DNA from 2 places in the Roseateles flavus genome. Region 2 is predicted to be linked to the other one. Evidence: predicted binding sites of a transcription regulator. Region 2 holds the regulator's gene; the other holds the start of a gene.
The links. The regulator LexA, encoded in region 2, represses DNA repair genes until DNA is damaged. The targets are predictions, from matches to a motif close to ACTGTATNNNNATACAGT.
Positions count from the first base shown of each region.

Region 1 (4,411 bases), on a different contig from region 2:
TCGGTGAGCAGCGGAGCACCCTCGTCGTCGAGGGCTGCCGGCGCTGCGTCCCAGCCTTCCAGGAAGGCGTCGAGCTCACCCTCGCCCCAGTCTTCGGCCAGGTCGAAGCTGCCGATGGCGCGAGACGCCTGGGGCATGCCCGGTAGCGCGGAAGGCTCGCCAGACAGCCGAGCGCCGGCAGGCACGCCCTGCTCGGCCTCCCAGGCCTGCAGGTCGCGCAACTGGGCCAGGCGCAGCAGCTTGCGCCGCAGCTCGGCCACACTGTGCTCGCGCTGGGCCAGCAAGGCGATGGCGCGTGCCTTGAGGCTGAGCGATGAGGAGCGACTGGCCATGGTCGTGTCCCGGCCCGGAGCGGGCCGTGGCGCTTCAGTTGGGGCCCGGCAAGCCAGACGGATCCAGGGGCAGACCGTGGCGCCGGTCCGCAGGCAGGGCAGAGCGCCCCACCAGCGGCGCCAGGGGATCCCGCCGCCAGGCCGGTGCGGCCTGCACATCGGACCAGTATTCGTCGATCTGCTGGATCAGCCCATCCCGGACGTGGAAGTAGCTATTGGCATAGAAGCTGTGCCCGTCCTGATCCACGCGCACCAGGCTCAGCACGCGGCCGTCTGCCAAGGCCTGGAGGTCCAGCAAATGGATGGTCCAGCCTTCGGGGTAGACGGCATTCACATGCACGATGGCATCGGCACCCCGGAAACGCTCCTGCGTGGCCCACCAGAGGCATTCGGCCGGCGGTGCCAGCAGCGCCTGTGCCTCGGCCCAGCGCCGCGCCTGGTACAGCGCCCAGAAGCGCTGCACCAGGGCCGGGCCCTCGCCGGCGGGCAGGGGCGGACGGGCATCAGGCAGGGAGTGCATGGGCTGGCAGGGGGATGGAGACGGAGCAATGCGCGTGGCAGGCGCGGAAGCGCGGGCCGGGCTGGGGCTGGGGCGGGCGTACGCCAGCCTTACTCGGCGCTCGCTTCGACGCCGATCAGGGGAATGCCCAGGGATTCGCGAATCTTGTTCTCGATCTCGATGGCCAGATCGGCGTTCTCGCGCAGGAACTCGCGGGCGTTGTCCTTGCCCTGGCCGATCTTCTCGCCGCTGTAGGCGTACCAGGCACCGGACTTGTCCACCACCTTGGCGGCCACGCCCATGTCGATGATCTCGCCCTCGCGGCTGATGCCTTCACCGTAGAGGATGTCGAACTCGGCGGTCTTGAAGGGCGGGGCGACCTTGTTCTTGACGACCTTGACCTTGGTCTCGGAGCCGATGACTTCCTCGCCCTTCTTGATGGAGCCGATGCGGCGGATATCCAGGCGAACCGAGGCGTAGAACTTCAGCGCATTGCCGCCGGTGGTGGTCTCGGGCGAGCCGAACATCACGCCGATCTTCATGCGGATCTGGTTGATGAAGATGACCGTGCAGTTGGTCTTCTTGATGGTGGCGGTGAGCTTGCGCAGGGCCTGGCTCATCAGGCGAGCCTGCAGGCCGGGCAGGGCGTCGCCCATCTCGCCTTCGAGTTCGGCCTTGGGGGTCAGGGCGGCGACCGAGTCCACGATGATCAGGTCGACGGAGCCCGAACGCACCAGGGCGTCCACGATCTCCAGGGCCTGCTCGCCGGTGTCAGGCTGGCTGATCAGCAGGTCCTGCAGGTTCACGCCCAGCTTCTGGGCGTACTGCACGTCCAGAGCGTGCTCGGCGTCGATGAAGGCGCAGACGCCGCTGAGCTTCTGCATCTCGGCGATGACCTGCAGGGTCAGGGTGGTCTTGCCGGAGGACTCCGGGCCGTAGATCTCGATCACCCGGCCGCGCGGCAGCCCGCCGACGCCCAGGGCGATGTCCAGGCCCAGGGAGCCGGTGGAGACGACCTGGATGTCCTCGATCTTCTCGCCCTCGCCGAGGCGCATGATGGAGCCCTTGCCAAACTGCTTTTCGATCTGGGCGAGGGCGGCCTGCAGGGCCTTGGCTTTTTCGGTGTTGACAGTCTTGGCGGGGGCGTCCATTGATTGCTCCTGTGAGTGCACGCATTATGGCCGAATCTGTATGTTTGTACAGTAGTTGTGCCACAGGCTGCTGACACGCGCTGGCAGGAGTGCGCAACCGATTTCAGTCCCTAGAATGGGGGAAAGCTGTCGCCCTTGCCATCCGGGCGACAAAGGCCAAGGAGACACCGATGCGCATCCTGATCGCGGAAGATGACCAAGTGCTGGCCGATGGCCTGCTGCGCGCCCTGCGCTCCAGCGGCTATGCGGTGGACCAGGTCTCGACCGGCACCGAAGCCGATGCGGCCCTGGCCTCCCATGAATTCGACCTGGTGATCCTCGACCTGGGCCTGCCCCGGCTGCATGGCCTGGAGGTGCTGCGCAAGCTGCGCGCCCGGGGCGCGACCATGCCGGTGCTGATCCTCACCGCGGCCGACAGCGTCGAGCAGCGCGTCAAGGGCCTGGACCTGGGCGCCGATGACTACATGGCCAAGCCCTTCTCGCTGCAGGAACTGGAGGCCCGCGTGCGCGCCCTCACCCGCCGGGGCCTGGGCACGGCGTCCAGCATCATCAAGCACGGCCCGCTGTCCTTCGATGCCACCGGCCGCGTGGCCTACATCAACGAGCAGATGGTCGAGCTCTCGGCCCGCGAACTCTCGCTGCTGGAGGTGCTGCTGCAGCGCGCCGGCCGCCTGGTCAGCAAGGACCAGCTGGTGGAGCGGCTGTGCGAGTGGGGCGAGGAAGTCAGCAACAACGCCATCGAGGTCTACATCCACCGCCTGCGCAAGAAGATCGAGCAGGGGCCCATCCGCATCGCCACCGTGCGCGGCCTGGGCTACTGCCTGGAAAAGATCCCCGGCTGAATGCGCTGCAGCTTCGCCAGGACCCTGAACGCCCCACGGGGTCAGGTCTTGCCTTTGTCCTGCCGAGCCCGGCCTGATGGCAGCTGACAGCGGTCAACGCTCCCTGTTCGGCGAGATCCTGGACTGGATGCTCGCCCCTCTGCTGGTCATCTGGCCCATCAGCGTTGCCCTGACCTGGCTGGTCGCTCAGGGCATCGCCAGCAAGCCCTACGACCGCGAGCTGGGGGAGATGGCCCGCTCCCTGGGCCTGCAGGTGGCCGCGGAACCGCGCAGCCAGGCAGCGGCCAACGCACGCTCGCGCTACGCGCTCTCACCCGAGGCCGCGGCCCTGCTGCGGGCCGATGAGTCCGACACCGTCTACTACCTGGTCCAGGGAACGCGCGGCGAGTTCCTCAGCGGCGACAAGGAACTCCCCGCGCCCAATCCCGACGAAGCCGTCGTGCCCTGGGAGCTGCGCTTCCGCGACGACGAGGTCAGCAACGAAAGCGTGCGCGTGGCCTATCTGTGGGTGACGCCGGAGGGCAACGCCAAGGGGCAGATGCTGGTGCAGGTGGCCGAGACCCTGGGCAAGCGTTCCCGGCTCACCAACGAGATCATCAAGGGCGTGATCCTGCCGCAGTTCGTGATCCTGCCCCTGGCCGTGCTGCTAGTGTGGCTGGCGCTGGCCCGAGGCATCGCGCCGCTCAACGAGCTGCAGCGGCGCATCCGCTCGCGTGACAGCTCGGACCTCAGCCCCATCGACGAGCGCCGCATCCCCGACGAGGTGGCGCCCCTGGTGCACGCCATCAACGACCTGCTGCAGCGCCTGGACCAGTCGCTGAGCACGCAGAAGCACTTCCTGGCCGACGCGGCCCACCAGCTCAAGACGCCGCTGGCGGGCCTGCGCACGCAGGCAGAGTTCGCCCAGCGCGAGATCGACGAAGGTCGCAGCTCGCCACAGGAGCTCAAGCGCTCGCTGCAGCAGATCGCCCTGTCCAGCCAGCGCGCGGCCCATATGGTCAACCAGCTGCTGGCCATGGCCCGCGCCGAGGACCAGGAGCACGCGGCGCGCCGCTCCGAGATCAACCTGCCCGAGATCGCGATGGAGACGGTGCGCGACTTCGTCCCCCGCGCCCTCGACAAGCGCCTGGACCTGGGCTACGAGGGACCCGATGACGAGCACAGCGGCCTGCGCATCCTGGGCCACCCCATCCTGATCCGCGAGCTGATCCGCAACCTGGTCGACAACGCCCTGCTCTACACGCCGGCCGGCGGCACCATCACCGTGCGCATCGTCGAGGATCCCTTCGGCCAGGTCTGCGTGCTGCAGGTGGAGGACTCCGGGCCCGGCATCGCCGAGGCGGAGCGCGAGCAGGTCTTCCAGCCCTTCTACCGGGCCCTGGGAACGAATGTGGACGGCTCGGGCCTGGGCCTGGCCATCGTGCGGGAGATCGCGCAGCAGCACGAGGCCGAGCTCACGCTGGACGACGCCCGCCCGCGGCGCCCCGGCTTCGTCGAGCCCGACGGCATGGGCCCGGGCGCGCGCTTCACCATCCGCTTCCATGCCCATCCGGTGGCCGAGCCCGAGGCCGGGGCCGGGCCGGACGA
Region 1 is NZ_JBDPZC010000015.1:45,634-50,044, reverse strand. Features, by position in the region: gene ABDJ40_RS22510 (regulatory protein RecX) at 1-332, opposite strand, end outside; gene ABDJ40_RS22505 (nuclear transport factor 2 family protein) at 367-852, opposite strand; gene recA (recombinase RecA) at 942-1,982, opposite strand; gene ABDJ40_RS22495 (response regulator) at 2,153-2,824, shown strand; gene ABDJ40_RS22490 (sensor histidine kinase) at 2,901-4,411, shown strand, end outside.
Region 1: recA (recombinase RecA) is a predicted target of LexA. The motif match lies at 2,018-2,035, and genes of this name have one in related genera.

Region 2 (4,411 bases):
GTCAGCGCCCTGGGCGAGCGCCTCTCGCTGGACTCCGGCACGCTGACGCCGCTGCTCAAGCGCATGGAGCAGGCCGGGCTGCTGGTGCGTCTGCGCGACGCCCAGGACGAGCGCCGCGTGCTGCTGAGCCTGACCCGCGAAGGCCGCGCCCTGAAGGCCCCGGCCCGCAAGATTCCCGAAGCCCTGGCCTGCGCCAGCGCCTGCTCGCTGGACGAGCTGGCTGCCCTCACCCAGCGCCTGCATGCCTTGCGCAATCAACTCCAACGCAGCGTCCAGGACGCTGCCTGACACCCCCGCCCTCGGGCTCACCACGAAAGGACTCATCATGGCTCTCGAAAAAGTGCTCTACACCGCCACCGCCACCGCCACGGGCGGCCGCCAGGGCACGGCCGAATCCAGTGACGGCAAGCTGAAGATCGACCTGTCCACGCCCCGTGAACTCGGCGGCGCCGGCGGCGACGGCACCAACCCCGAGCAGCTGTTCGCTGCCGGCTATTCCGCCTGCTTCATCGGCGCCATCAAGGCCGTGGCCGCCAAGCAGAAGATCGCCGTGCCCAACGATGTCTCCATCACCAGCGACGTCGGCATCGGCCCCATCCCCCAAGGCTTCGGCATCCAGGTGGCCATGCGCATCAGCCTGCCCGGCATGGAACGTGCCGCCGCCCAGGCACTCGTGGACGCGGCCCACCAGGTCTGCCCCTACAGCAATGCGACCCGGGGCAATATCGACGTCAGCCTGACCCTGGTCTGAGCCAGTCAAGACCTGACCCCATGAAAAAAGCCGGTCCTTGCGACCGGCTTTTCATTGCTGCGGCGGAGCCAGGTGCTGCACTCAGGACTGCGCGGGCTCCCCCAGCAGGCGCAGCAGCAACTCGACCCGCGCCTTGACAGGGCTGAGCCCGCCCGCCGCAGGGAGCCCACGCCCGTTCTCGGCCACAGGCCCGCCATCGCAGCGCGTGCTGCGCAGCACCTGGATACCCGCGGCCTGCGCGTCCAGCAGGGCCTGTTCCAGGGCCGTGCTGAGCGTGCCATTGCCCGTACCGGCCACCACCAGGCCCTCGACGCCTTCGTGCGCCAGCAGCCGCACCAGGCGGCCGTCGGCATGGGCATGGTTGAGCACGATCTCCACGCGCGGCCAGGCCTCGCCCTCGGCCGGCAGCAAGGCGCTGCCGATGGCCTGCGGAGCCGCCAGGGCCCGCGAGAGCCAGCGCACCCGTCCCTCCTCCACCTGCGCCAGCACCGTGCCGTCGCGGCCGCGGAAGGCGTCCACGCGGTAGCTGTGGGCCTTCTGGACCTGGTCGGCGCCGTAGACCTGGCCCGCCACGCACACCATCACCCCGCAGGCCGCCGGATCGTTCAGGAGATGGGCCGCATCCAGCATGTTCTGGGGCCCGTCCAGCTGCAGGGCCGTGGCCGGGCGCATGGCGGCGGTCAGCACCACCGGCTTGCCCGGCGCCAGCACGCGGTGCAGGAAGTAGGCGGTCTCCTCGAGGGTATCCGTGCCGTGCGTGATCAGCACGCCGCGGACCTCCTCGCGCGCCAGCTGCGCCTCCACGGCCAGGGCCAGGCGGCGCCAGGTCGGGAAGTCCATGTCCTTGCTGTCCAGCTGGGCGAGCTGCCGTGCCTCCAGTCTGAAGGCCGACAGGCCGGGCACGCCCGCCACCAGGGCGTCGACGCCGATCTCACCGGCCTTGTAGCCCACGTTGTCATTGGCCTGGGCGGCTTTGCCGGCAATGGTGCCGCCCGTGCCGAGGATGACGATCAAGTCCGCAACTTTGTTTTGCAATTTCCGAGGTCCTGGATAAAAATACAGCCACTGGATGAATATCCAGATCTCATGAATCCCGGGGCCGGAGGCCAGCGCCAGCCCCATCACCGAAAGGTCGCCCGTGGACGCCAGCCCCAAACTCACCGCCCGGCAGCAGCAGATTTTCGATCTGGTGCGCCAGAGTATCGAGGAAACCGGCGCTCCGCCCACCCGTGCCGAAATCGCCGCCGAGCTGGGCTTCAAGTCCGCCAATGCCGCCGAGGAACATTTGCAGGCGCTGGCCCGCAAGGGCGTGATCGAGCTGGTGGGCGGCACTTCCCGGGGCATTCGCCTGCCGGGGGCCGCGCTGAAGGCGCTCAACAGGGCCCGCGAAATGAGGGAATCGATGCGGGAAACCTTGCGCGATTCCCTCAGCAGCGATGCGCAATTTGCATTGCCCATTCCCGGCCTGGCCCAGCTGACCCTGCCCCTGGTGGGCCGCGTGGCCGCCGGCGCGCCCATCCTGGCGCAGGAGCACATCGAACAGCAGTACAGCGTCGAGCCCAGCCTCTTCGCCAGGAAGCCGGACTACCTGCTGCGCGTGCGCGGCCAGAGCATGCGTGACGTCGGCATCATGGACGGCGACCTGCTGGCCGTGCAGAAATGTGCCGAGGCCAAGAACGGCCAGATCGTCGTCGCCCGCATCGGCGATGAGGTCACGGTCAAGCGCTTCCGCAAGGAGCGCCAGCACATCACCTTGCTGCCCGAGAACCCGGACTTCCAGCCTATCGTCGTCACCGGCGACGAGCCCTTCGCCATCGAGGGCCTGGCCGTGGGGCTGATCCGCAATCAGTTCTGAGCCCGGCGCCTGCCGGGGCACTTGTCTGCGGCCCGGAAAGTGGCCTTGTGCTGCATGGCCTGGCGTGGGGTCAGGTCTTGTGCGATGCAGGCCTGACACGGGTTCAGGCCTGACACGGGGTCAGGTCTTGCCAGCCCTCATTCGCCAGGCGAGCCACCAATGAAAAACGCCCACCGAAGTGGGCGTTCGACTTTCAGGTCTCGGCAGGCCTGAGCCTGCCGAGGCACTGATGCTTAGCGCACGACCGCGATCTGCTCGCGGGCACCGCCCTTGTAGGTGTACAGGGTCAGGGCGCCGTTCTTGATGTCGCCCTTGTTGTCGAAGCTGATCGTGCCCGTCACGCCCTTGTAGCCTTCGGTCTTGGCCAGCACCGGCAGGTACTTCGCGGGTTCAGCCGAGCCGGCCTTCACCATGGCGGCGACCATCACGTTCAGCGCGTCGTACACGTACGGTGCGTAGATCTGCACTTCGACCTTGTACTTGTCCTTGAAGCGGGCCTTGAAGTCGTCCATGGACTTCTTGGATTCGCCTTCCACGCCACCGGCTTCGGCGCACACCACCTGGCCGTCACCCATGGTGCCGCCCGACAGCTTGGGCAGCTCGCCCGAGCAGATGCCGTCGCCGCCCATGAACTTGGCTTCGATCCCCAGCTGCTTCATCTGGCGCAGCATCGGGCCGGCCACGGCGTCCATGCCGCCGAAGAAGATCACGTCGGGCTTCTTGCCCTTCAGCGAGGTCAGGATGGAGCTGAAGTCCGTGGCCTTGTCGTTGGTGAACTCGCGACCCACCACCTTGCCGCCGGAGGCCTTCACGCCCTTCTCGAACTCGTCTGCCACGCCCTGGCCGTAAGCGGTACGGTCATCGATCACGGCGATGGCCTTGCCCTTGAGCTGGTTCACGGCGTACTTGCCCAGCGTGCCACCCAGGTGCACGTCATCAGCCACCACGCGGAAGGCGGTCTTGTAGCCGTTGCGGGTGAACTTGGGGTTCGTCGCCGAGGGGCTGATCTGCGGCACACCGGCATCGCTGTAGACCTTGGACGCGGGGATGGAGGTGCCCGAGTTCAGGTGACCGATCACGCCGTTGACCTTGGAGTCCATCAGCTTCTGGGCTGCGGCCGTGCCTTGCTTGGGATCGCCGGCGTCGTCTTCCGCCAGCAGTTCGAACTTGGCCTTCTTGCCACCGATCGTCACGCCCTTGGCGTTCAGTTCATCGATGGCCATGCGGGCGCCCAACTCATTGTCCTTGCCCAGGTGGGCAATGCCGCCGCTGGTGGGACCGACGTGACCGATCTTCACGACCAGGTCTTGAGCCATGGCAGCACCGCCCAGCATCAGGGCGACGGCACCCACAACCACATTCAACTTGACTTGCATGAATAACCTCCGAGTTGGAAGAAGGAGAGCGTTATGTTGTCGATTGCTCAACGCCGCAGACCATACTCCAATTCCGAGGCGTCCTCTATGGGGAAAGCATGGAAAGCCGCCTGCGTCGCGTCTGCGTTGCGCCGATCACACCAACGCCCTGGCCGCTGTTCGGTTGACCTCGGACCACGCTTTCACCGGGCCTGTGCGGGCACGCCCGCGCCCGGTGCGGCATGCCCGCGGACGGGGCCTCGCCGCAGCAGCCTCCATGCCGCCTGCGCCGCGCTCAAGCCTTGGAGCGGCCCTCGTGCGATGACAGGGACTCGGCGCTGAGCGCCTCCATCACGTGCAGGTGCAGGCTGGGCTTCAGCGATTCGATCAGGGACTCCGACAGCTGCGGCGACAGGCGGATCAGCGTCTCCACCAGCGCACTGGGCAGCT
Region 2 is NZ_JBDPZC010000005.1:107,377-111,787, forward strand. Features, by position in the region: gene ABDJ40_RS12050 (MarR family winged helix-turn-helix transcriptional regulator) at 1-288, shown strand, start outside; gene ABDJ40_RS12055 (organic hydroperoxide resistance protein) at 326-751, shown strand; gene ABDJ40_RS12060 (asparaginase) at 833-1,786, opposite strand; gene lexA (transcriptional repressor LexA) at 1,890-2,606, shown strand; gene ABDJ40_RS12070 (branched-chain amino acid ABC transporter substrate-binding protein) at 2,840-3,982, opposite strand; gene ABDJ40_RS12075 (hypothetical protein) at 4,257-4,411, opposite strand, start outside.